DNA from 4 places in the Exiguobacterium sp. U13-1 genome. Region 4 is predicted to be linked to each of the others. Evidence: riboswitches for the same ligand, from Rfam matches in the RefSeq annotation. Region 4 holds a riboswitch; each other region holds the start of a gene.
The links. A riboswitch is a leader RNA that binds a small molecule or an ion and turns the genes downstream of it on or off. The one in region 4 is predicted to bind S-adenosylmethionine.
Positions count from the first base shown of each region.

Region 1: another riboswitch for S-adenosylmethionine. It lies ahead of ESP131_RS00495 (alpha/beta hydrolase); the one in region 4 lies ahead of msrA (peptide-methionine (S)-S-oxide reductase MsrA).
Region 2: another riboswitch for S-adenosylmethionine. It lies ahead of metK (methionine adenosyltransferase); the one in region 4 lies ahead of msrA (peptide-methionine (S)-S-oxide reductase MsrA).
Region 3: another riboswitch for S-adenosylmethionine. It lies ahead of ESP131_RS15025 (methionine ABC transporter ATP-binding protein); the one in region 4 lies ahead of msrA (peptide-methionine (S)-S-oxide reductase MsrA).

Region 1 covers NZ_CP015731.1:101,001-106,839, forward strand. Annotated here, with positions in the region: gene ESP131_RS00485 (methionine ABC transporter permease) at 1-153, opposite strand, end outside; gene ESP131_RS00490 (methionine ABC transporter ATP-binding protein) at 143-1,171, opposite strand; SAM riboswitch class I at 1,258-1,361, opposite strand; SAM riboswitch class I at 1,611-1,712, shown strand; gene ESP131_RS00495 (alpha/beta hydrolase) at 1,780-2,538, shown strand; gene ESP131_RS00500 (thymidine kinase) at 2,621-3,235, opposite strand; gene ESP131_RS00505 (DedA family protein) at 3,419-4,069, shown strand; gene ESP131_RS00510 (type B 50S ribosomal protein L31) at 4,105-4,350, opposite strand; gene rho (transcription termination factor Rho) at 4,442-5,815, opposite strand.
Region 2 covers NZ_CP015731.1:2,839,495-2,845,333, forward strand. Annotated here, with positions in the region: gene ESP131_RS14720 (tRNA 5-(aminomethyl)-2-thiouridylate-methyltransferase MnmM) at 1-221, shown strand, start outside; gene ESP131_RS14725 (alpha/beta fold hydrolase) at 272-976, opposite strand; gene ESP131_RS14730 (GNAT family N-acetyltransferase) at 1,055-1,543, opposite strand; gene metK (methionine adenosyltransferase) at 1,682-2,890, opposite strand; SAM riboswitch class I at 3,019-3,145, opposite strand; gene pckA (phosphoenolpyruvate carboxykinase (ATP)) at 3,380-4,948, shown strand; one part of gene ESP131_RS14745 (IS3 family transposase) at 5,115-5,839, opposite strand, start outside.
Region 3 covers NZ_CP015731.1:2,894,778-2,900,616, forward strand. Annotated here, with positions in the region: gene sufC (Fe-S cluster assembly ATPase SufC) at 1-253, opposite strand, end outside; gene ESP131_RS15010 (MDR family MFS transporter) at 387-1,637, opposite strand; gene ESP131_RS15015 (MetQ/NlpA family ABC transporter substrate-binding protein) at 1,717-2,550, opposite strand; gene ESP131_RS15020 (methionine ABC transporter permease) at 2,583-3,248, opposite strand; gene ESP131_RS15025 (methionine ABC transporter ATP-binding protein) at 3,245-4,267, opposite strand; SAM riboswitch class I at 4,344-4,448, opposite strand; gene ESP131_RS15030 (bifunctional cystathionine gamma-lyase/homocysteine desulfhydrase) at 4,506-5,672, opposite strand; gene ESP131_RS15035 (PLP-dependent cysteine synthase family protein) at 5,665-5,839, opposite strand, start outside.
Region 4 covers NZ_CP015731.1:871,709-877,547, forward strand. Annotated here, with positions in the region: gene ESP131_RS04525 (DMT family transporter) at 1-455, shown strand, start outside; gene ESP131_RS04530 (MFS transporter) at 508-1,728, opposite strand; gene ESP131_RS04535 (winged helix-turn-helix domain-containing protein) at 1,743-2,339, opposite strand; gene msrA (peptide-methionine (S)-S-oxide reductase MsrA) at 2,570-3,100, opposite strand; SAM riboswitch class I at 3,196-3,299, opposite strand; gene ESP131_RS04545 (M20 metallopeptidase family protein) at 3,362-4,540, opposite strand; gene ESP131_RS04550 (putative quinol monooxygenase) at 4,618-4,911, shown strand; gene ESP131_RS04555 (C40 family peptidase) at 4,969-5,839, opposite strand, start outside.

The DNA.
Region 1 (5,839 bases), 770 kb from region 4:
CAGCGGGACATTTTCAAGCAATGCTCCTTTTCGCGTGACGACAAGTAGGATACCGAGTGGTAAGCCAATCAAAGTCGAGAATAAGAGTGAGACGGATACCATCGTCATCGTCTGCAAAAATGCCGTCCAAATATCACTGTAATTAACTAGCATGGGCAAGCACCTCCTCGACTGTCACCTGTGCCTGATCGATATAGTGTAACGCTCGTTTTACTTCAGCCGGCTCACCGATCAACTCGACGAGTAAGGTGCCAAACGGCGTATCCTGCAACTCTGTGATGCTCCCGTGCAAGATGTTGACATCGACGTCAAAGCGTTTCGCGACTTGCGATAAGAGCGGCTGCCCCGTGTGATGTCCGAGAAAATGAATCTTATAGATTGGATGTGCATTTCGCGACTCGATCAACTGACGAATCGATGCTGGAATTTCGTCATGCATGACGGACCGGACGAAGTTTTTTGCCGTCTCGGTCTGAGGGCTTGAAAAGACGTCGAAGACCGTTCCTGACTCAATCAACTTTCCAGCTTCGATGACGGCGACCCGGTCGCAAATCTCCCGGATGACGCCCATCTCGTGGGTGATCAAGAGAATCGTGATCCCGTACTCCGCATTGATGCGTTTTAATAACTGGAGAATATGATGCGTCGTCTGGGGATCAAGTGCTGATGTCGCTTCGTCACATAAGAGGACGGAAGGTTGCGTCGCCAGTGCCCGGGCGATGCCAACACGCTGTTTCTGTCCACCGGACAATTGATCTGGATAATGATCCGCCTTGTCCGCGAGATCAACGAATTCGAGCAACTCCGTCACTCGGCGGCGAATCTCATCTTTCTTGACGCCTGCGAGAACGAGTGGCTTTGCGACATTCGTAAATACTGTGTTCGCATTCAATAGATTGAAGTGCTGAAAGATCATTCCAATCCGTTGTTTTGCTTGGCGTAATTTTTTCGGAGACAGTTGCGTTAAATCTTCCCCATCGACCGTCACCGTTCCTGATGTTGGTCGTTCTAACAGATTGACACAGCGGAGCAGTGAACTTTTTCCGGCACCGCTAAAGCCGATGACACCAAAGATTTCGCCTTTTTCGATCGTCAGGTCGACACCGTCGAGCGCTGCGATCGTCTGATCCTTCGTGACGTACGTTTTTTTGACTTGATGAAATGCGATCATTCCGTTTTCCCCCTTCATTCAACAAAAAAGGTCCCTTCTTGAGAAACAAGAAGAGACCTGGATCCGCACAGTGGCAGAATCCACTCCACTCATCTCTCAGACATCTGTCTGATGGAATTGGCACAGTGCTCATAATGAGTCTGTTGCCGAGGTTTCGTAGGGCCAGTCCCTCCACCTCTCTGGATAAGTATTGCGGTATGAAATTCGTATGTGTGGTGTTGCGTTGTTGCTTATGTCGTAAAACTAATTTTTACATTACGGGTCGAACCTTTAAAAGTCAACCAACTTTGCAAAAATAATCCATTTGACGCATATCGATTGATTGACAAGTTATGGATTAGCTTAATGAACGAATCGTGATTCGTCAAGAACGATTTGACAAGTCATTTTTGGTCGTGCTACCATCGTCTCAATGATTAATCCGACAATTCCAATATGATATTTATCAAGAGTGAACGAGAGACCTGGCTCTATGACTTCACGGCAACCTGCAATCTGTAAGGTGCTCCGACCAGCAAAGCGCGGCTTTGGATGATACGGTGAAAAACTCGTGGGCGTCCAAGCAGTGACGTCGACGAGTTTTTTTCATGAATGGAGGAAAAAGAGTAATGATGAACTATCCTGTATTGACTGGTGCTGAAGCGTTTTATTTTCAAGGTGGACCGATTGGTATTCTAATCTGTCATGGTTTTAACGCCACTCCGCAAAGTGTCCGGGACGTCGGTGAGGCATTCGCCGCTGAAGGTTTTACCGTCTATGCCCCGCGCTTACGTGGACATGGAACGAACGTCCGCGAGTTTGAACAATCGACTGCTCGATGTTGGAAGCAAAGCCTGCAAGACGGCTATGAACGTTTACAAGAAACATGCGATCAAGTCTTCGTCATCGGTCAATCGATGGGTGCGACGCTCGCGTTATCGCTCGCCGCTGACGGGATTCCGTTTGCCGGCATCATTACGATCAATGCTGCACTCTCCGTTCCATCCTATGAAGCACTTTCGTTCGAGGACGGTCCACAGTATTTACCGGAAGGAGCACCGGACATCAAACGGTCTGCTTTCGAAATCATCTATGATCTCGTTCCGAGCCGTTGTGCGTTCGAACTCGTCCGTCTGATGGATGAGACGAAAGGACGTCTTGGATCGATCCTTCTTCCGACATTGATTCTTTACTCGGCGACGGATCACGTCGTTCCGCCGTCGAGCTCGGATTATCTACATCAGCATATCGGGACGAATGATAAACGCAGCTACTGTTTACTCAACTCGTATCACGTCGCGACACTCGATCATGATCAGGATTTGATCGTTCGTGAGACAATCCACTTCATCGAACGCTCAAGCCGATTCTCACAGGAAACAGGATAATAAAAAAAACAGCTATTCGTTTCCAAGTAGAAGCGAATAGCTGTGAGATCAAAGGACGACCATCATCGGCTCGTCTTTTTATTTATCTTTCTTGATGCTGCACCGATTGGAGCGGCTTCGGTTTTCCAGGCACCTCATGACAATGGCGGCACCGTGGCTCATACGACTCTGAAGCGCCGACTAGGATGATCGGATCATCGTAGTTCGCTGGTTTTCCATCAATCAACCGTTGTGTCCGGGAAGCCGGATCACCACAGGAAAGACAGATGGCTTGCAGCTTCGTCACGAATTCTGCGCGCGCCAGTAATTCCGGCATCTTGCCGAATGGCTCTGCCCGGAAATCTTGATCAAGGCCTGCACAAATGACGCGTTTTCCGTCTTGTGCGAGTGCTTCGATGACTTGTACGATCTCATCATCAAAGAATTGAACTTCATCGATTCCGACGATTTGTGTTTCCTCCGCTACTGCTGCGTAGAGATCGCGACTCGTCGCCATCGGAATCGCCACGACGGAGTTGCCGATATGAGAGACGACATGCTCTTCATGGTACCGGTCGTCGATTGCCGGCTTGAATACTTGAACGGGCAGTTTGCCGTACTGCGCCCGTCTAACACGACGAATCAACTCTTCCGATTTCCCGGAAAACATACTGCCACAAATTACTTCGATCCAGCCGTACTGATTTATTACATGCATCATCGTCCGACACCGTCCTCTAAAAATAGTCACTTTAACGAGTATAGCCCGAAACGGTATCGAGAAAAAGGGTTGACTTCCGGAAATCAAAATTCATTTTTTCTTTACCTAGAATTTTTGTCCTTTCATTCCAACCGTCCCCTATTTCCTGTACACTGAAGAAGAAGACTCTCACGAAAGAAGGTGTCCCCGATTCATCATCTCTTACATGACATCCTGCACCAATATGGTGCCCTTGGTCTCTCCGTCCTTCTCGCAGGTGGTATCGTGGGATTGCCGGTTCCTGATGAGACCCTACTCGTCCTGTCCGGTTTTTGGATGCATCAAGGCAATCTACCACTCGTCGGTACGATTCTCGCCGCTTACGCCGGTAGTTGCATCGGGATGACGATCAGCTATTTACTCGGATTAAAACTCGGTATGCCACTACTGCATCGTGTCGGACCGAAAATGCGCATCTCAGAAAAACATATTCTTTCCGCTGAAGCCGGATTTCGTCGTTACGGAAAATCGGTCTTGATCATCGGTTACTACATACCCGGTCTCCGCCAACTCTCTGCCTTTTTTGCAGGTGTCTCGAAAATGCCATTTCGCGTGTTTGCAAGTTACGCGTATACAGGTGCGTTGATTTGGATCAGCGTGTTCTTAGGTGCCGGCTACTTCGTCGGTCGTCATCTCTCGTTCCACAAAGTCATGGATTATATCTTGGCACATCCGGAAGTCATGCCGTATTTAACTGGAATCGCCGGTGGAATCGCCTTCTCGTTCGTCTTGAAGACGTATCTCGCTTACCGTTCACAATTCAGTCTATACAAAAACAGCCTGCTTCCGTAATGGAGGCAGGCTGTTTTTTAAGAACCGACAAGTAATTACTTGCGGCCGTATTTTTTGTTGAAGCGATCGACACGACCATCTGCCGCGTTGAACTTTTGACGACCTGTGTAGAATGGGTGCGAGTCTGAAGACACATCCACACGGATGAGTGGGTACTCGTTACCATCTTCCCAAGTGATTGTTTCGTTCGAAGAACGAGTAGAACCGCTTAAGAATTTGTACTCAGTCGTTGAATCCATAAATACTACTTTGTTGTAGTTAGGGTGAATTCCTTGTTTCATGGTTGATTTCTCTCCTTCCGCCCTGGTTCATTTGCTGAGCCAGAGTAAGTTACCTTCCTATACTAAACGATTTTTTTATGCGTCGCAATAGTTATTTTTCGGTCGGTGTTTCCTTCTTGACGGTACGCGGTTTTGCTGGTGCGCGTCGGACCGCCTTCTTCTTTTCTTTCTCGAGTTCAACGAAAAATTCTTCATTGTTTTTCGTGTCACGAATCTTACGCAGGAACGTATCGACGAACTCGTTCGACTCGTTCATCGTCCGGCGAATCGTCCAGAGCGCATCGAGCTGCTCTTTTGGAAGCAACAGTTCTTCCTTCCGCGTACCCGATTTTCGGATGTCAATCGCTGGGAAGATTCGACGCTCTGACAACTTCCGATCAAGATGCAGTTCCATGTTGCCAGTTCCTTTGAATTCTTCATAGATGACGTCATCCATGCGCGATCCCGTCTCGACAAGCGCCGTCGCAAGAATCGTCAAACTACCACCGTGCTCGATGTTTCGCGCCGCACCAAAGAACCGTTTTGGTTTATGGAATGCAGCTGGGTCGATCCCGCCTGAGAGCGTTCGTCCGCTTTGCGGCACCGTTAAGTTATAGGCCCGTGTCAGACGCGTGATCGAATCCATCAAGATGACGACATCCTTCTTGTGTTCGACGAGTCGCATCGCCCGCTCGAGGACCAGCTCAGAAATCCGGACATGATTGTCTGGTGTTTCGTCAAACGTCGAACTGACGACATCTGCTCCTGGAACCGAACGCTCGATGTCCGTGACTTCCTCAGGTCGCTCATCAATCAAGAGAATAATCAGTTCGACATCCGGATGATTCTCTTGAATCGAGTTCGCGATTTCTTTGAGGAGTGATGTCTTCCCTGCTTTTGGTGGTGCGACGATCAAACCACGTTGACCAAATCCAACCGGTGCGATCATATCCATGACACGAACGGATAGATGGCGTGGCTCTGTCTCTAGACGCATCAAACGATCCGGATAAATCGGTGTCAATGCCGGGAAGAATAGACGATTACGGGCTGTATCCGGTGCTTCACCGTTAACGGCTTCCACGCTAAGTAATCCTTGGAACCGTTCGTTTTCCTTCGGTGGACGGACTTTACCTGTGACGACATCACCATTACGTAGATTAAAGCGTCGGATTTGAGATGCTGCGATATAAATATCTTCAGAGGATTGGGAATAATTGATAGGACGAAGGAAGCCAAAGCCACCATCGTTTTGCATTTGTGGATTGCCAGGGATGACTTCGAGTACCCCTTCGAGGAAATAAAGACCAGTCGATTCAGCCTGTGCTTTTAGAATCTTGAACATCAACTCGCGTTTACGAGCTTCCCGGTATTGTGGGACATTTTTTGTCTTTGCGATTTCATAGAGTTCTTTTAATGTCAGTTGACTCAATTGAGCCAGTGTATAGGAACGTTCTGGTTTATCTTTTTTATCAGTTGTTGGCATGTTCTTCACCTATTCTTTATAAAT
Region 2 (5,839 bases), 1.2 Mb from region 4:
TCGAAGCACTCGATGCCCTCCTCCCGGTCCTCGCTCCCGGCGGTCTTGTCGTCCTCGTCGTCTATCACGGTCACCTGGAAGGAAAACGAGAGCGCGACGCCGTCCTCGATTACGTGACAGCCCTTGATCAGCAAGATTACGCCGTTCTTCAGTACCGTTTCTTGAATCAACAAAATCATCCACCGTTCATCATCGCAATCGAGAAAAAAGTACGCGGATGATTGGACACAAAAAAGTGATGCCTTTTTTTAGAGGCATCACTTTTGTTATTTCATTCTTCAACAAGCTTAAAGAACAACATTAATTTTTCTGCAAACCGTGTGTTCAACCGTTCGAAACTAAAATGCGGAAATCCGTGTAGACGTTGTAAGTAAATCTGATCGCCACCCATTTTCCGGCATACTTCAAGCGTCAACTTGACGTCTGCGAATTGATCGTCCGGTGCATAAAAACAAGCCAAGTTCACACGCGGCAGTTTTTTTCGTTCCTCGTCATGTACGACGATCTCTTCTTCGATTTCCCGGTACTGTGCATAGGTCAGTTCACCGATACGAACAGTATCTTCCGTACTTTGACCAAACGGTAACGTACCGAGTGGCGCATCAGGTCGGAAACGATCGAACGCACTTGCGAAGACTTGTTTGACGCCTCCGAGTTGTTTTGAAGGGTGCCAATCAAACAACGGTGAAATGAACGACAGACTGGCGACCGGTAATTCATATTCTTGCAACAGACGATTGACGACGAGTGCGCCCATGCTACAGGCGACGATATGAATCGGTAACTTACGTTTTCCGGCTTCACGTAATGCTTCTTTTAATAGTTGACCATGTTCTTCAAACGAGATACGACGTGGCGCGTCGACGAGCAATACTTCATACTCTCGTTCGAGTACCCGAATCAAAGCTTCACTCGGACGGGCACGCAGTTGTAACGGATAGACTAATACGATGATTCCTGTTGGTTGTTCAACCACAAACTCACCTCTTCACTTCATACTTCCTTTTCACGATACCTTATTTCAAGCGCAATCGAAACCGTCCCAAGACGGATTTCACGAGGCGACATGGCGAAGACGAATGACAGATTCTACTTGCCCAAAGACTTCTTCCGTCATCTCACTCAGTTCTTCAAAACCAAATGAGGTCAAGAACTGACGTGCTTTATAGTTACGTGCTTCCACGTAGACTTCGAGTGGGACGGCTCCTTGTCGTTCGAGTTCACGGATCAGACGTCGCCCGATACCATTTTGCTGATATTTCGGTAAGACGTACAGACGAACGATCTCCCACGTTCCCTCAACATCAACAGCATGAATGAAACCGACGATTTCCTCGTCGATGATTCCGACATAAAAATACTCTCCCCGTGCTTCTTCCGCCGTCCGGATCGCACGAACGACTTCTTCTTGCGGATACGCCTCCTGCACGAAATGCGCTTTCGAACGTTCGGAATAGATTTCTGCATACGTATCCAACCAAGATGTGACGGCAATGTCATGAATACGTCCTGCATCAGCTGGAATAGCTTCGCGTATTTCCATAATCGGAACCCCCCTTTGTATTCATACGAATCGACTCATGTACTTTTACCCTCTTCTAGAAAAAACATTCGTTTCCTGCAAAGTTCCCCGTAAACAAAAAAAGTCCGAAAACCCGCGTAGGGTTCTCGGACTTTTTGATTATGCGAAACGTTTTGCTTGTTCTTCAAGAACTGCTGCTTTATCTGTTTGCTCCCATGGAAGCTCAACATCTGTACGACCGAAGTGACCGTATGCAGCTGTTTGACGATAGATCGGACGACGGAGATCAAGCATGTTGATGATTCCAGCCGGACGAAGATCGAAGTTTTCAGCAACCAATTCGACGAGTTGCGCTTCAGGAAGTTTTCCTGTACCGAATGTATCAACCGCGATTGATACTGGGTGCGCGACACCGATTGCGTACGCAAGTTGAACTTCTGCTTTGTCTGCAAGACCTGCAGCAACGAGGTTCTTCGCGACGTAACGTGCTGCGTATGCAGCTGAACGGTCGACTTTCGTTGGATCTTTACCTGAGAATGCTCCACCGCCGTGGCGTGCGTATCCACCATACGTATCAACGATGATCTTACGACCAGTCAATCCAGCATCTCCTTGTGGTCCGCCGATAACGAAACGACCAGTTGGGTTGATGAAGAATTTCGTTGCTGCGTCGATGTATTCAGCCGGGATGACCGGTGTGATGACGTGTTCTTTCAAGTCAGCTTGGATTTGCTCAAGCGTGACTTCTTCTGCGTGTTGTGTCGAGATGACGATCGTATCGACACGAACTGGCTCGTTGTTCTCGTTGTATTCGACCGTGACTTGTGTTTTTCCGTCCGGACGAAGGTAGTCGAGTTGACCGTTTTTACGCACTTCTGCCAAACGGCGTGCGAGACGGTGCGAAAGCGAGATTGGAAGTGGCATGAGTTCTGGTGTTTCTTTCGTTGCGTAACCGAACATGAGACCTTGGTCTCCTGCACCGATAGCATCGATTTCAGCATCAGACATGCTGCCTTCACGTGCTTCAAGCGCTTGGTCGACACCAAGAGCGATGTCTGCTGATTGCTCATCGATTGATGTCAATACAGCACACGTGTCCGCGTCGAAACCGTATTTCGCGCGTGTATAACCGATTTCACGAATCGTTTCACGAACGACTTTTGGAATGTCGACGTAAGTGGATGTCGTGATCTCACCTGCAACGAGAACGAGACCTGTTGTAACAGAAGTTTCTGCCGCAACACGTGCGTTTGGATCCGCTGCGAGGATTGCATCAAGAATTGAATCCGAAATTTGGTCACAGATTTTATCTGGATGACCTTCAGTGACTGACTCCGACGTGAAAAGTCGGCGATTAAGGTTTGTCATGTATGACCCTCCCAAAAAAGAATTTGACGGTGTACTCATTTCCCCTAGTTGAGTGGGACGGTAAAATGAAAAAAACCTTTCCAAGTCCAAAAAATGGTCAGGGAAAGGTTGTGCGTTCTTCCTTTACCCTCTTATCGTTCGAAGTGTTTACTTCGCTTCAGGAGAGCACCTTTTCCCTCATTAATATGTGAATTAATGTAGGACGGTTGCCGGGTTTCTTCGGGCCTTGTTCCCTCCACCTGCTCAGAATAAGAGTATCCGTTACGAATTACATGATATAAAGTTGTAACTACTCTGTCAAGCAAGGTTTCAAATTCTAGTCGAAACTTTTTGAAAGAGATGTTAAACTGTTAATGCTGAAAGCGTTTCCAGATAAATAGAAATCAGCACCAGAAAATGATTGCTCTCTCTTTAGTATGTCATATATAATAAATGTGTCATACTAAAAACGATGAGCCAAAACCAACGTAGGGGAAAGGTGGGGTCAGGATGCCGATGACGGTCCTGAATATCGAAGAACTACTCAAGAAAGAGCATGTGTTCAAACAACTATCTGTTGCTGAACTTGTCGAACATGCGATTCGAAACGAAGAAGGTGTCCTTGCTGAGAACGGCGCATTATCTGTAGAAACGGGGAAATTTACAGGTCGTTCACCAAAAGATAAGTTCATCGTCCGTGATTCTTCCTGCGAGTCTCACATTGATTGGGGTCACGTTAACCAACCAATGGATGGAGACAAATTTGAACAATTGTTGCAGAAGGTTCTTCGTTACATGAACGAAGCCGATCATCTCTACTACACAGAAGCTGCAGCAGGTGCAGATACGCACTTCACCCTTCCGGTCCGTGTGCTCACACAATACGCTTGGCATAATCTCTTTGCCAAACAACTCTTTTTACGCGAATATCCTGAAGTGGCTGCCTTTGAACCGTTCACGGTCGTCTACGCACCACATTTCAAGGCAGATCCTACCGTTGACGGAACGAACTCTGAGACGTTCATCGCCATGTCGTTCGAACACCGAATCGTCTTGATTGGTGGAACGGAGTATGCGGGCGAAATCAAAAAATCAATCTTTTCCGTCATGAACTACCTCTTGCCACAAGAAAACGTTCTTTCAATGCACTGTTCGGCAAACGTCGGACACGAAGGTGACGTTGCCTTGTTCTTCGGTCTATCTGGGACTGGTAAGACCACCCTTTCCGCTGATGATAGCCGCCAATTGATTGGTGACGACGAACATGGTTGGTCACACGATGGTGTCTTCAACATCGAAGGAGGATGTTATGCGAAGACGGTTAACCTGTCACGTGAAAAAGAACCACAGATTTTTGACGCAATCCGCTTCGGAACGGTTCTTGAAAACGTCGTTCTTGATGAAACACGTCACCCTGATTACGATGACACATCGTTGACGGAAAATACGCGTGCTGCTTATCCGATTACAGCAATTGATAACATCGCTGTTCCATCACGCGCTGGTCACCCGAAGACGATCGTCTTCTTGACGGCTGATGCGTACGGTGTCTTGCCTCCGATCAGCAAGTTGACGAAAGAACAAGCGATGTATCACTTCCTATCAGGTTATACATCAAAACTCGCTGGAACAGAGCGTGGTGTAACGGAGCCGGAAGCAACGTTCTCAACGTGCTTCGGTTCACCATTCCTTCCACTCATGCCTGAAAAGTATGCGACGATGCTCGGCGAATTGATTGATCGTCATGGTGTCACCGTTTATCTCGTCAACACCGGCTGGACGGGTGGTGCTTACGGTACGGGTAGCCGCATGAAGCTATCCTACACCCGGACGATGGTCAATGCTGCCGTCAACGGTACACTTGCAACGATTCCAACAGAAGAACATCCGATTTTCGGACTTCATATGCCACTTGAAGTTCCAGGTGTTCCAAGCGAGTTACTCAATCCGGTACGCGTCTGGTCGAATCCGGACGAATACGACACACAAGCGCGTTCGCTTGCTGAGAAATTCCAACACAATTTCCTTCGCTTCGAAAGTGCGACAGATGCAATCAAGTCAGCTGGTCCACGTCTATAAAAAAAGAGCCCTCGGGCTCTTTTTTTAAGCTTAGAAATCGGTAAATCTCTTAAGAAATTAATTCATGATTAACAAAAAAAGAAGTGCACGTTTTTCTCAATCAAGAAAAACATGCACTTCACTTTAGACTGACCTAGCAATATGAGACACATATAAAACACCTTGATTAGGCTGCCTGTACACCGTATTTTTTCGGTGTCAGGTAGCCTAATTTTTCTTGGATTCGTTCTTCGTTATAGTAATTTAAGTAATTAGTAACGCGTTCAGAGACCTCATGGTCTCTTAGTGAATTAAATTTGACGTACTGGAATTCCTCGGACTTTAAATTAGAGTGGAACGATTCGATAACTGCGTTGTCCCAACAGTTTCCTCTACGAGACATGCTGCTTGTTAGGTGATTCCTTTTAACGAATTCTTGAAAGGCGTATGACGTATAAACACTTCCTTGGTCCGAATGAAGGATGACCCCTTCGGGATAGTTTCGATTCTCAAGCGCTATCTTCAACGTATCAATCACAAGAGACGTTTGTTGATGCTCGTATAACTTGTATGCGATGATTTCGTTATTAAAAAGATCCATGATGGTGGAAAGATATTTCGTCGTGCTGCCGTATTGGATATAGGTGATATCCGTCACCCACTTTTGATTCGGTTTACTTGCTGTGAAATCGCGCTTGATGAGATCCGGTGCCGTTATGATGCGCTCACCTTGAGACTTCCATCTTCGCTTCGGCTTGATCCGACATTGGAGATGGTGTTTTTGCATGATTTTCTGTACGGTATTCCGATTGGCTTTTAACTGATAGATTTGCTGTAATAATGCCTTTATTTTTCGATGTCCATTCCGATACTTCGTCTGTTTACTTAGTTCAATGACGGTTTTTTCGAGCA
Region 3 (5,839 bases), 1.2 Mb from region 4:
ACATACCCGCTTGTGCGCGCTCATCGACTTCCATGTCGAGGACGTCTTCGCCGTCGAGTGTGACTGAACCAGATGTCACTTCGTACGATGGGTGACCCATCAATGCTGATGCGAGTGTTGATTTACCTGTCCCGTTTGGTCCCATGACCGCGTGGATTTCCCCGCCTTTGATTTCCAAGTTGACGCCTTTCAAGATTTCCTTGCCGTCGATCGCGACGTGTAGATCTTCAATCTTCAAGTGTGAAGCCTTCATGTTAGAATCCCTCCATCTATTCATTTCGTGACTGACGATTCAGAACACGAGCGTTACTAATTTAGTATCATTCTAATCTTAAAGAAACATGGCGTATTATTCAAGCGTCATCGCTCGCTGATTTTTCTCAAAATCATGCGTTTTGTTGAGAATCATTCGAAAGTTTCACCGGTTCCTCCAGTTCCTCGATCGTCGAACCCCGATGAATCCGTTGTGACAGTAAGAGTAGTGGTATTCCGAATAATGTCAAGCCCGCTAATATCCCGAAAATCGGTAACGGACGGTCCGCTCCATATAAACTTAACAAATGTCCTCCAGCGATCGGACCGATGGATTGTCCGATCGACGTCAAGCCCATCGCCCCGAAATAACTGCCCCGTAATTCCGGTTTGGCAAACCGATCGGTCAAGATGTCGGTCATCGTGAACATCATGACTTCCCCGCACGTGAAGATAACCATCGCGACAACCATCAGCCAAATTGAACTCACATTACCGATGATGAACAATCCGATCGCAACTGTCGCAATCCCGGTCGTGATCGAGACGAGCGGTGACGTTTTGACACCGAACTTCATGATCGGATATTGGACGATCAAGACGGTGATCGCATTGATCGTGATCAAGATCGCATAGAGTGTCTTTCCGCCTTCAAGCAGTGACGTCTCCGTCAAGAACTGTGGCAAGGTCGAGTTGAACTGGCTGTAACCAAAGACCCCGAAGATAATGCCGGCGAGTGCGAGTGTAAAGGCGATGTCCGTCCGTAACAGACGAACCGTCGCTCCGAACGAGACCTTCTTGCCACCGTGCGTCTCGGTGATCGGATGGCGTTTGAATAAGAATCCAATCATCACCCCGTATACGATATAGACGAACGCCGTGATGTAAAACGTCGCGGACGTGTTCCCCGCACTCAGCAGTAAGGCGATTCCCGGCCCGATCGCTGCTGCGATGTTGATCATCGCGTAACGGATATTGAAGACGAACAATCGGTTCGCTTCGTCCGTCGTATCACTGATCAAGGCACGAGCGGATGGCTCAAAAATCGAGCGACAGACACCATTCAAGGCACTGAGGATAAAGAACGCCCAAAATGTCTCGACTTGTGCCAGTGCGATGAAGACGATCGCAAACCCAATCGTTCCGGCGAGCATCATCGCCCGTCGTCCATACCGGTCCGACAATGTACCACCGATGAAGCTCATGACGAGACTCGCGATCGCTGAGATACTGAGGACCCAGCCGACATCGATCGGGTCAAACTTCAGGACGGTCGTCATGTAGATGGCGAAGAACGGCATCGTGATGAATGTTCCGAGACGCGAGAAAAACGTTCCAAACAAGACCCCGAGTGTCAACGGATGCAGTTGACGAATGCGTTGCATATGATTCCCCCTAACCCCTGTTTCAGACAAATGAAAAGCATCCTTCCATTATATAGGAAGGATGCCGGTTTCGGTGAACTTATTTGCTGACTGGAACGACCGCACCTTTGTACTTGTCGAGGATCCAATCTTGGTTTTTCTTCTCGTGCAGAACGTCAAGAAGTGCTGTGACACGCTTGTCTTTCTCATCGCCGTCACGTGTGACGATGATGTTGACGTATGGTGACGACTCATCTTCTGATGCGATCGCATCTTTCAACGGGTTCAGACCGTTATCGATCGCATAGTTCGTGTTGATGAGGACGGCGTCGCCTTCATTGTTTTTGTAGGCTTGCGGAAGAAGTGATGCTTCGATGTTCGTCTTGAACTTGAGTTTCTTCGGGTTCTCCGCGATATCACCGAGTTGTGCATCTGTCGTTTTACCGTCTTTGAGTTTAATCAATCCTTCGTTTTGAAGGAACGTCAAGACACGACCGCGTTCCGCGACGTTTGAGCTCGTCAGGATCGTTGCACCGTTTGGCAACTTATCGAGTGACTTGTATTTCTTCGAGTAGATACCGAGTGGTTCAACGTGAACGCCACCTGCGTTCGCGAACTTATATGATTTGTTTTCTTTCTCTTGTTGCTCGAGATACGGTACGTGCTGGAAGTAGTTTGCATCGATTTCTTTTGAAGCGAGCGCTTTGTTCGGAAGTACGTAATCTTGGAACTTCTTGATTTCAAGCTTGTAACCTTTTGCTTCGTATTCTTTTTTAACGTGCTCAAGAATCTCAGCGTGCGGTACGTTTGATGCACCAACGACGAGTGTTTTGTCGTCGCTACCTGATCCTGATGATTTTTCACCACATGCAGCAAGGCTGATTGCTAAAACGGATACAGCGGCAGTACCTACGAATTTTTTCCAAACTTTCATGAATGATTCCTCCAATATGAATAAAATTTGAATTAACGTTTATCGATTGCACGGATCAGCAAGTCACCAATGATTTGGATGACGAAGACGATCGCTAAGATTAAGAGTGTCGCAATGACGATGACATCGTTTTGAGAACGCTGGAATCCTTCGATGAAGGCCATGTCCCCAAGTCCACCTCCGCCGACTACTCCGGCCATTGCCGTATAACCGACAAGTGAGACGAGTGTGACCGTGATACCAGAAACGATGGCAGGCAACGCTTCCGGGATTAAGACTTTATAGATGATCTGGAACTTCGTCGCGCCCATCGATTCAGCTGCCTCGATGACACCTTTATCGACTTCGCGTAACGCGAGTTCAACCATCCGACCGTAGAACGGTGCAGCACCGAAGATCAGTGCCGGTAATGCTGCCGTTGGTCCGAGGAACGAACCGACGATTGCTGTCGTGAATGGAATCAATAAGATCAGTAAGATGATGAACGGAATCGAACGGAAAACGTTGACGACCAAGCTCAAGATTGAATAAAACGCCCGATTCTTGAATAATAACTCTTCGTTTGTTGCATACAATAATAGACCAATGATCAAACCGAGAACGAATGTCGAAACCCCAGCGATTGCCGTCATATAGACGGTACTGCCTGTCGCTTCCCACACCATGTCCCAGTCTAGGTTGTCAAAGAATGAAATCATCGGTGATCCACCTCCACTTCAACATCACTGGCTTGAAGCTTCGTGATGACCGCTTGTGTTGCTTCTGTTTCCCCAATCAACTGAATGAACAGTGTACCGAGTGCCCCTTCCTGTGATTGACCGACGTTTCCGCCGATGATATTGAACAGGACCGGTGAATCCTTCATGACTTCCGCGAGGATCGGGCTTTCCGCTGTCGATCCGACGAACGTCAACTGAACGATTTTACCGGTTGGGTACCGTTCGCGTAGTTTCGCGAACGTTAACTCGTTTTCTGACGGCGACGTCAATTGTTTGACGAATTCTTTCGTCATCGCTTGTTTCGGGTGACGGAAGACTTCCGCGACCGGACCTTGCTCAACGATTTTACCGGCTTCCATGACGGCGACCCGGTGACAGATTTTTTGAATGACGTGCATCTCGTGTGTGATCAAGACGATCGTCAGTTTCAGTTTCTGGTTGATGTCGACGAGTAATTCAAGGATCGAGTCCGTCGTCTTCGGGTCGAGTGCACTGGTTGCCTCGTCACATAAGAGAACGTCTGGGTTCGATGCCAGTGCCCGAGCGATACCAACACGTTGCTTTTGACCGCCGGATAATTGCGATGGGTAAGCTTTTTCTCGTCCGTCAAGACCAACGAGTTGAATCAGTTCCGCAACCCGTTCCTTGCGGCGAGCTTTTGGAAAGCCACCGAGTTCGAGCGGGAACATGATGTTCTCCTCGACTGTTCGTGACCAAAGTAAGTTGAAGTGCTGGAATACCATTGAGACATTCTTGCGGACGCCTCGTAATTCTTTTGGTTTCAGTGATGTCATTTCGACACCATCGATTTGGATCGAACCACTCGTTGGTGCTTCGAGCATATTCAGTAATCGGATCAGGGTCGATTTCCCTGCTCCGGAATAACCGATTATTCCAAAAATTTCGCCGCGCTCGATTGTCAGATCAACATTCGCGACGGCTTCGACTGCTCCGCGCTTTGAGCGATAAATCTTTCCTACGTCTTGTAAACGAATCACTACTGTCCCTCCTAAATAAAAAAGTGCGCGCGTTTTAGAGCAAACGCGCGCACTTTTCAGTACACAAAACCATTTGCTCTCATCTCCCAGACTTTTGTCTGCTGGAATTAGCACCACTTCGGATTAGATCCGCGGTTGCCGGGTTTCATCGGGCCAGTCCCTCCACCACTCTCGATAAGAGTTTCGGTATTAAGTTTGTAGAATATATTCTGAATATTAGCAGGGGTTATTTTTGTTGTCAAACAGTTTTTTCAGAAACTTTTTCGAGGAACGTGAAAGCACGTGTTAAGTCTTCTTTCAAATCTTCCGCATCCTCAAGTCCAACTGAAATCCGGACGAGACCGTCCGTGATGCCGAGTTCTGCCCGACGTTCTGCCGGGATCGACGCGTGCGTCATCCGTGCCGGAACCGAAATCAGACTCTCGACGGCACCAAGACTCTCAGCAAGTGTGAAGAAATGTGTCGCCTCGACGAGTTTTTCTGCGTTCGCTGCTGAACCGACATCAAAGCTGATCATCCCACCAAATCCAGTCGCTTGTTTCGCTTGGATCTCGTGACCAGGATGCGATGCAAGTCCTGGGTAGAAGATGTTCGAGACGATATCTTGCGCTTGTAAGAACGCGACGAGATCATGTGCTGTCTCTTCGATCGCATCCATCCGGATACCGAGTGTACGAAGACCACGGACGAGCAAGAAGCTGTCTTGCGGTCCAAGCACGCCGCCTGTCGAGTTTTGGATGAAGTGCATCTCTTCGCCGAGCGCATCATCTTTGACGACGACAAGTCCAGCGACGACGTCCGAGTGTCCGCCGATGTATTTTGTCGCACTGTGCAAGACGATGTCTGCACCGAGTGCGAGTGGTTGTTGATGATATGGTGTCGCGAACGTGTTGTCGACGACGAGTTTAAGATCGTGACGTTTTGCGATTGTTGCGATTGCTTCGATGTCCGTTACTTTCAACAACGGGTTCGTCGGTGTTTCAACGTAAACGATCTTCGTGTTGTCTTGAATCGCTGCTTCCGTCGCTGCAAGGTCCGTCGTATCGACGAATGTCACTTGGATGTTGAACTTCGGTAAGACGCGTTGCATCAAGCGGAACGTACCACCATAGACGTCATCTGTCATGACGATGTGATCACCAGACTCAAGCAAATGGAAGACGGCATGGATTGCTGCCATCCCAGAACCGAAGGCAAAACCACGTGCGCCGCCTTCAAGATCTGCAATCAATCGTTCGATGCTCGTCCGTGTCGGGTTCGCTGTTCGTGAGTATTCATATCCGTCCTTGAGTTGACCGATTTTATCCTGCTTGTATGTGCTTGTTTGATAGATCGGTGGTGTGACGGCTCCTGTTGCCCGGTCGACACCTGTTCCTCCATGAATCAATGCTGTCTTCTTACGCATGAGTTTCGTCCACCTTTTCAAAGATTTGTTGGCTTAAATAGCGTTCGGCACTGTCTGCGAAGACGGTGACGATCGTACTGCCGGGGTGACGCTTTGCGATATCAAGCGCAGCAACGAGCGCTGCACCTGCTGAACTACCAACGAGTAATCCTTCGCGAGCGGCGAGT
Region 4 (5,839 bases):
TGGCAGGGATGTTGATCAGTTTACAGACGGTACTGAATGCTCGGATGAGTGACGCGTTCGGTGCATGGGCGACAACGACGCTGGTCTTCTTCGTCGGTTTCGTCGGAGCAAGTGTCACCTATGTCCTGTTTCGTGGTGGAACGATTGGGCAAATCCAAAACGTATCGCCGCTCTATTGGTTCGGCGGACTCGTCGGTGTTGGTGTCGTCTTTTGTGTCATGCGTGGAATTCAGTTGCTTGGTCCATCCGTCGCGATTTCTGTCGTTCTGATTTCGCAGTTAAGCTTTGCTCTCGCTGTCGATACGTTCGGTTGGTTCGGTTTACCACAAATTGATTTATCGTTCGGTCAGCTCATCGGTCTCGCCGTCATGGTATGCGGGATCTTTGTCTTGAAGCGGTATCAAGTCGTAGCACCAGAAGAGAAGGCGAAGGATCAGGTAGAACGTGTTTCATAATAATCGAATGCAGAATGAGGACAGTGGAATTTCAATCCACTGTCTTTTTTGACTAGTCTTCTACTTGAATAATACGTTTTCTGAAATAGAGTGAGAAAACAAGGATAAGAAGACCACTGTACAACATGATCGTCGTGATCGAAACGTGAAACGACAGTAAAAACGAGAGGAGCGCGTAAGATAATGGAACGAGACCGTTTGACGCTGCGTTGACGACACTCATGACACGTCCCATCGTCTGTTCCGCACACTGAGACTGGATGAACGTAATGAAGCGAATATTGATGATCGAAGAAAGGACACCAAGTGATAAAAGGATGATCAGGTACAACAACATCTGCTGGGCTTGGCTAAGCAGGAAGAGAAGCAGACCTAAGGCACCAATCAATCGGACCGATGAGGTAAGCTTAATTTCTTTCATCTGCGCAAAACCACTCCAGAGCGCCCCTCCGAGCATTCCCATTTGATAAGCCCCTTGCATATAACTTAAATCCATCGCACTTCCCTGAAGCACATCATGAACGAGTAGTGGAATTCCGAGTAAGAGTGGTCCAAAGAAAAAGAAATTGACACAGATGATAAGAAAAAGTGTCTGCTTGAGTTGCTGAAAGTGAAAGACGTAATGCAGCCCTTCTTTTAGTTCGAAGAGCGCTGAATGCTGAAGCGATCGCTTGATCTTAGATTCACGAATACCATACGTGAAAAGAAGTGTCAGACAGAGTGTCCCGAAAATCACAAGAAAGACGTACGAGTAAGAGGAATAGCTGAGGATGACTCCACCAAGAATCGGACCTGAAAAAAGGGCGATTTGATTAGATGTCTGAATCAGTGAATTGGCTTTAGTGAGCTGTTCTTTCGGAACGAGTGTAGGCAGTAAGGAAGCATTCGCCGGCGAAAAAAATGCATCCACACTACCAAACAGCAAGGCGAATCCTAAAATCGTCAGCAACGTAAGCTGATCGGCATGAAGTAAAACGAGAAGACAAAGAATGAAACTGATCCGTAGACCGCTCGAGATACGCATGATCGTTGAACGTTTATAGCGATCGGATAAGACGCCACCGAATAACATGAGAAAAATACGGGGTAACAAGGTAGCCATGAGGACGAATCCAAGATAGGATGCTTGGTTTAACGTATGGATGACATACCATTGTTCAACAAACAGATACATCGATAACGAAAGGGCAGAGCACATACCGGACCCCCATAAAAATAAAAAGGATCGATTTTTAAACAGCGAGTGTTGCATATCCATTTCAACAGGTAGCATGGGGCACCTCCGATTTAAACCTCGTCATTCTCAAACAGTGGTTCATCAATTGCTAAAGCAGTCGTCATGATGTAAAAGTGCTTTTGATCTTTTTCGTCAGGTGGAGACTGTGTGAACTCGTCTAATAAAGCACGATATTTTGTAGCAAACCGTTGAAAGTCGGCTTCAGACATCGTTAGTTCCTTTTGAAGCGATAAGCTCATCCAGTCCTCGACGTTCGAAGATACGGGAGCAAAAGCAGCTGTCGGAGCCGTAAGGACGCGTGTCTTTGCCCGGTCGAGTACCTCAAGATACGACTGCCGAGTCGCCTCTTTTGTCTCGACGAAGTTCAGAAGGTGATCAGCAGGAATGTATCCTCGGGCAATCGCTTGGTAATATTTCAACAAGTTGCCGCCCTGTTCTTCTGTCCGGACGAGGCGAATTAAGTCATGCTTTTCAAGTTCCCGTACATGATAAAGGACCTTCGCGCGGGATAACGTCAGCAAGTGGGCTAACTGATGCACCGTATGCGGTTTTTCGACGAGAAACATAAGAATTTTTGTTCGTAATGGATCACTGATCACCTTCAATTGTTCATAGCTGCTCAGTATATGAATCGCTTTTTGTTCCATCCAATCATCTCCTTTTTAACTGGTTAATTTTTGTTAACCGTAAAACAAAAGGCTTCATTTGTAAACGATTACAAATTTATGCAAGGGTGACGCAAAGGACAAAGCAGTTGGTTTACATACAAAAAACTGACTCCAATGACATCTCGGTCATCCTCCACTTTCTACTGGAAAGTAGGGGAAGAACGAGATGCTTGAAATCAGTCTCAGCTACTGTGTATGGTTCGAGGTGATTAGACCGTCGTCGTATCTTTCCATTCTTGCTCGATGAAGGCATCGCGACCAGAAGCAGCACGATCTTTTTTATAGTGTTCTGGATTTTTCTTATGGAAGTCTTGATGGTACTCTTCCGCCGGATAAAACTCAGAAGCGGCATCGATCCGCGTCACGATCGGTTGTTTGAAACGATTGCTTGCAGCAAGAGCGTCACGAGAAGCGATCGCTGCTTCATGCTGAGCATCCGTATGATAGAAGATTGCTGGTGCGTACTGCGTGCCGCGATCTTGGAACTGACCGTCTGCATCCGTCGGATCCGTTTGTGGCCAGTAGAGTTCGAGCAGACGCTCGTACGGGAACAGACTCGGATCAAACGTGATTTGAACGACTTCGAGATGTCCTGTCGTTCCTGTTTTAACTTGCTCGTATGTCGGGTGATCGACGTGTCCACCCATGTAACCTGATACGATTCCCTCGATTCCTGGTAATTCTTCAAACGGTGTCACCATACACCAAAAACATCCACCTGCAAATGTTGCTTTTTCCATCCGTATCTTCCTCTCCGTGGGAAATTCCCATTGTATGTCTGACAGCGAGAAAAACGAAAACGACTCCTTCGCTTGGTTGCAAAAGGAGTCGCCGCTTTTTATCAACCAAAGCTTTCGCTTTGCTGGTCGTAGCACCTTGCTATGCGCAGGTTGCTGGGACGTCATCGATCCAGATCTCTCGGTCCACTCTTGATAAGGGTATATGAAGTTGATGTCATTCGTTATCATTGTTGTGATGATACCATTCACAAAGAAAAAAAGTCAATCCTTAGGTTTCAAGGCACGTAAAACGGTCGCTCCGAGTGTTTTCGCACCAACCAACAACGCCTGTTCGTTGATCTCGTACTGCGGATGATGTTGCGGATGATTGACGCGACCGTCCGTATATCCGGAGCCGGTGAAGAAATAACTACCCGGTACGTGCGTTAAGTAATGTGCGAAGTCATCCGCCGCCATCATCGGTGTGAGTGACCGGACAGATGCTTCCGGTAAGAAAGAAGCGGCTTCCTGAACGAGTTTTGTCTCGTCCGGATGATTCCAAAGCGCCGGGTAACCCGTCGTGAAGTCAATCGAATAGGTGGCACCGATGCCGGCACACGTTGTTTTGGCGATAAGGTCGACTTCTTGTCGGAGCTGATGTCGTAGTGTCTCGTTGAACGTCCGAATCTCCCCGACGATGCGTGCTTCACCTGTGACGATGTTCGGAGCCGTTCCCGCATGGAAGGACCCGATCGCAAGGACAGCGGGTTCGAACGGATCGACCCGTCGACTGACAAGGTGTTGGAGGTTACAGACCAGTTGTGCACCGGCGACAAGCGCATCTTTTGTTTTGTGCGGTGCCTGGGCATGCCCGCCTTGACCGTGAACGATGATTTCGAATTCATCGATCGCGCATAATGTATGTCCTTCTCGAAAACCGATCGTACCGACCGGTAAATCATTTTCGAGATGTGTCTCGAAGATCGCATCGACGCCTTCGAGGACACCGGCTTCAATCATTTGGATCGCGCCACCGGGAAAGACCTCTTCACCATGCTGGTGGATGATTCGAATCGTTCCTTGCAATTGATCCCGTAATGGATAGAGTGTAGCAGCAAGGGCCATCACCATCGCCGTATGCCCATCGTGTCCACATGCATGCATGACACCAGGGTGAATCGACCGGAAAGCGAGTGTCGTCTCTTCTTGAAGCGGTAAGGCATCAAAATCTGCACGAACAGCAATCGTCGGACCAGGTTGTTTGCCTTCGATCGTCGCGACGACACCACGACCTCCGACGGCTGTTTCGTGAGGGATGCCCTGCTCCGCATAAAAGTTTGCAATCCGTTCTTGTGTGCGGACTTCCTGGAAAGAGAGTTCCGGATGTCGATGAAAATCACGACGTAACGCGATCATCGTGGGTTCGAATTGTTCAAGTGCTTCAAAAAGTTTAGTTTGCATCTTCAGGCTCCTTTGACGTGTGTCTTTTCGTGAAAATGGGTACAGATACAGGTAATCACGAAAGGGGATAATGAAACATGGGAGAAATCGTCGTCAACGCTGTACTTACAATCAAAGCAGGACTTGCGGATCAAGTCTTCCCGATTCTACAAACGGTCTATCATGCCTCACAAAAAGAAGAAGGGTGCTTACGTTATTCCTTACATCAATCGATCGAGGATGAGCATCAATTCATGCTGTATGAAGTGTATCGTGATGAAGAGGCACTTGAAGCGCATATCGCATCCGATCACTATAAAGCCTACCGTGAACAGATCGAGTTATACTTGATGGATCGACAAGTAACGAAATACGTCGAGATGACATTTTAACGTATTGCGATAAGAAGAGACGAACCCGTCGATTTCGACGGATTCGTCTTTTTTGTCTTACATCGATTTAAATCCGAGGAAATGCTCTTGCCAACGCGGTTCGTAAATCGAGTTGATTTGAAGTTGTGAACCGCCTGCATGGATGAAGTGTTCGCTATCGAGCATGATTCCGATATGCGATGGACCATCTGTATAAGTGTTCTGGAAGAAGACGATATCCGAGCGTTTACCGCTTGCAATACTCGTCCGGCGATTCGTAAAGAAAGCACCGTACCAGTAGCCACGAACGTTCGTCCGACCACCGTATTTTCCAGCCTTGTTCGTCGCGTAGTGAATCAAACCGGAACAGTCAAAACCACCGTTCACGGCATCTTGCGAACCCCATGTGTATGGTGTGCCGATATGTTGGACTGCTGCTTGGATCAGCTTTTCACCACGCGTATTATTCTTTTTAACGACCCGTTTATCGGACGTGATCGTCACAGCGGATACAGGAAGATAAACAGGTGTCCAGCCTGACTGGATGACATAGAAGTTTCCGACTCGATGACGCGGATAAACCCGTTTGCCTTGTTCAACGAGTCCGCTGCCTTTTGGACTTGTCGGACTCGCAAAGAACGACGTCGTCTGTTTGACCGTATAGATTTTCGCCCGGTCGATCGCTTTTTGTGTCAGTCCCATATCGGGTTTGCTCGTGCTGATATAAGGGTTGAGGACGTAACCGGTTTGACCATTTGCCAGGCGAACTTGCCAAAAGTCATCATCAATTGATTTTAGACCAATTAATTTCGTCCCTTTCTTCAAATAGGCAGCTGGGCGACTGTAAGCAACGTCGGCAGAGAAGAGTGGCGTCTGGTCCAGATGGACATAAAATGTCGTGCCTTTTTTTGCTTTTGCCGTCGGCTTGTTCAGTCCGATACGACTCGAA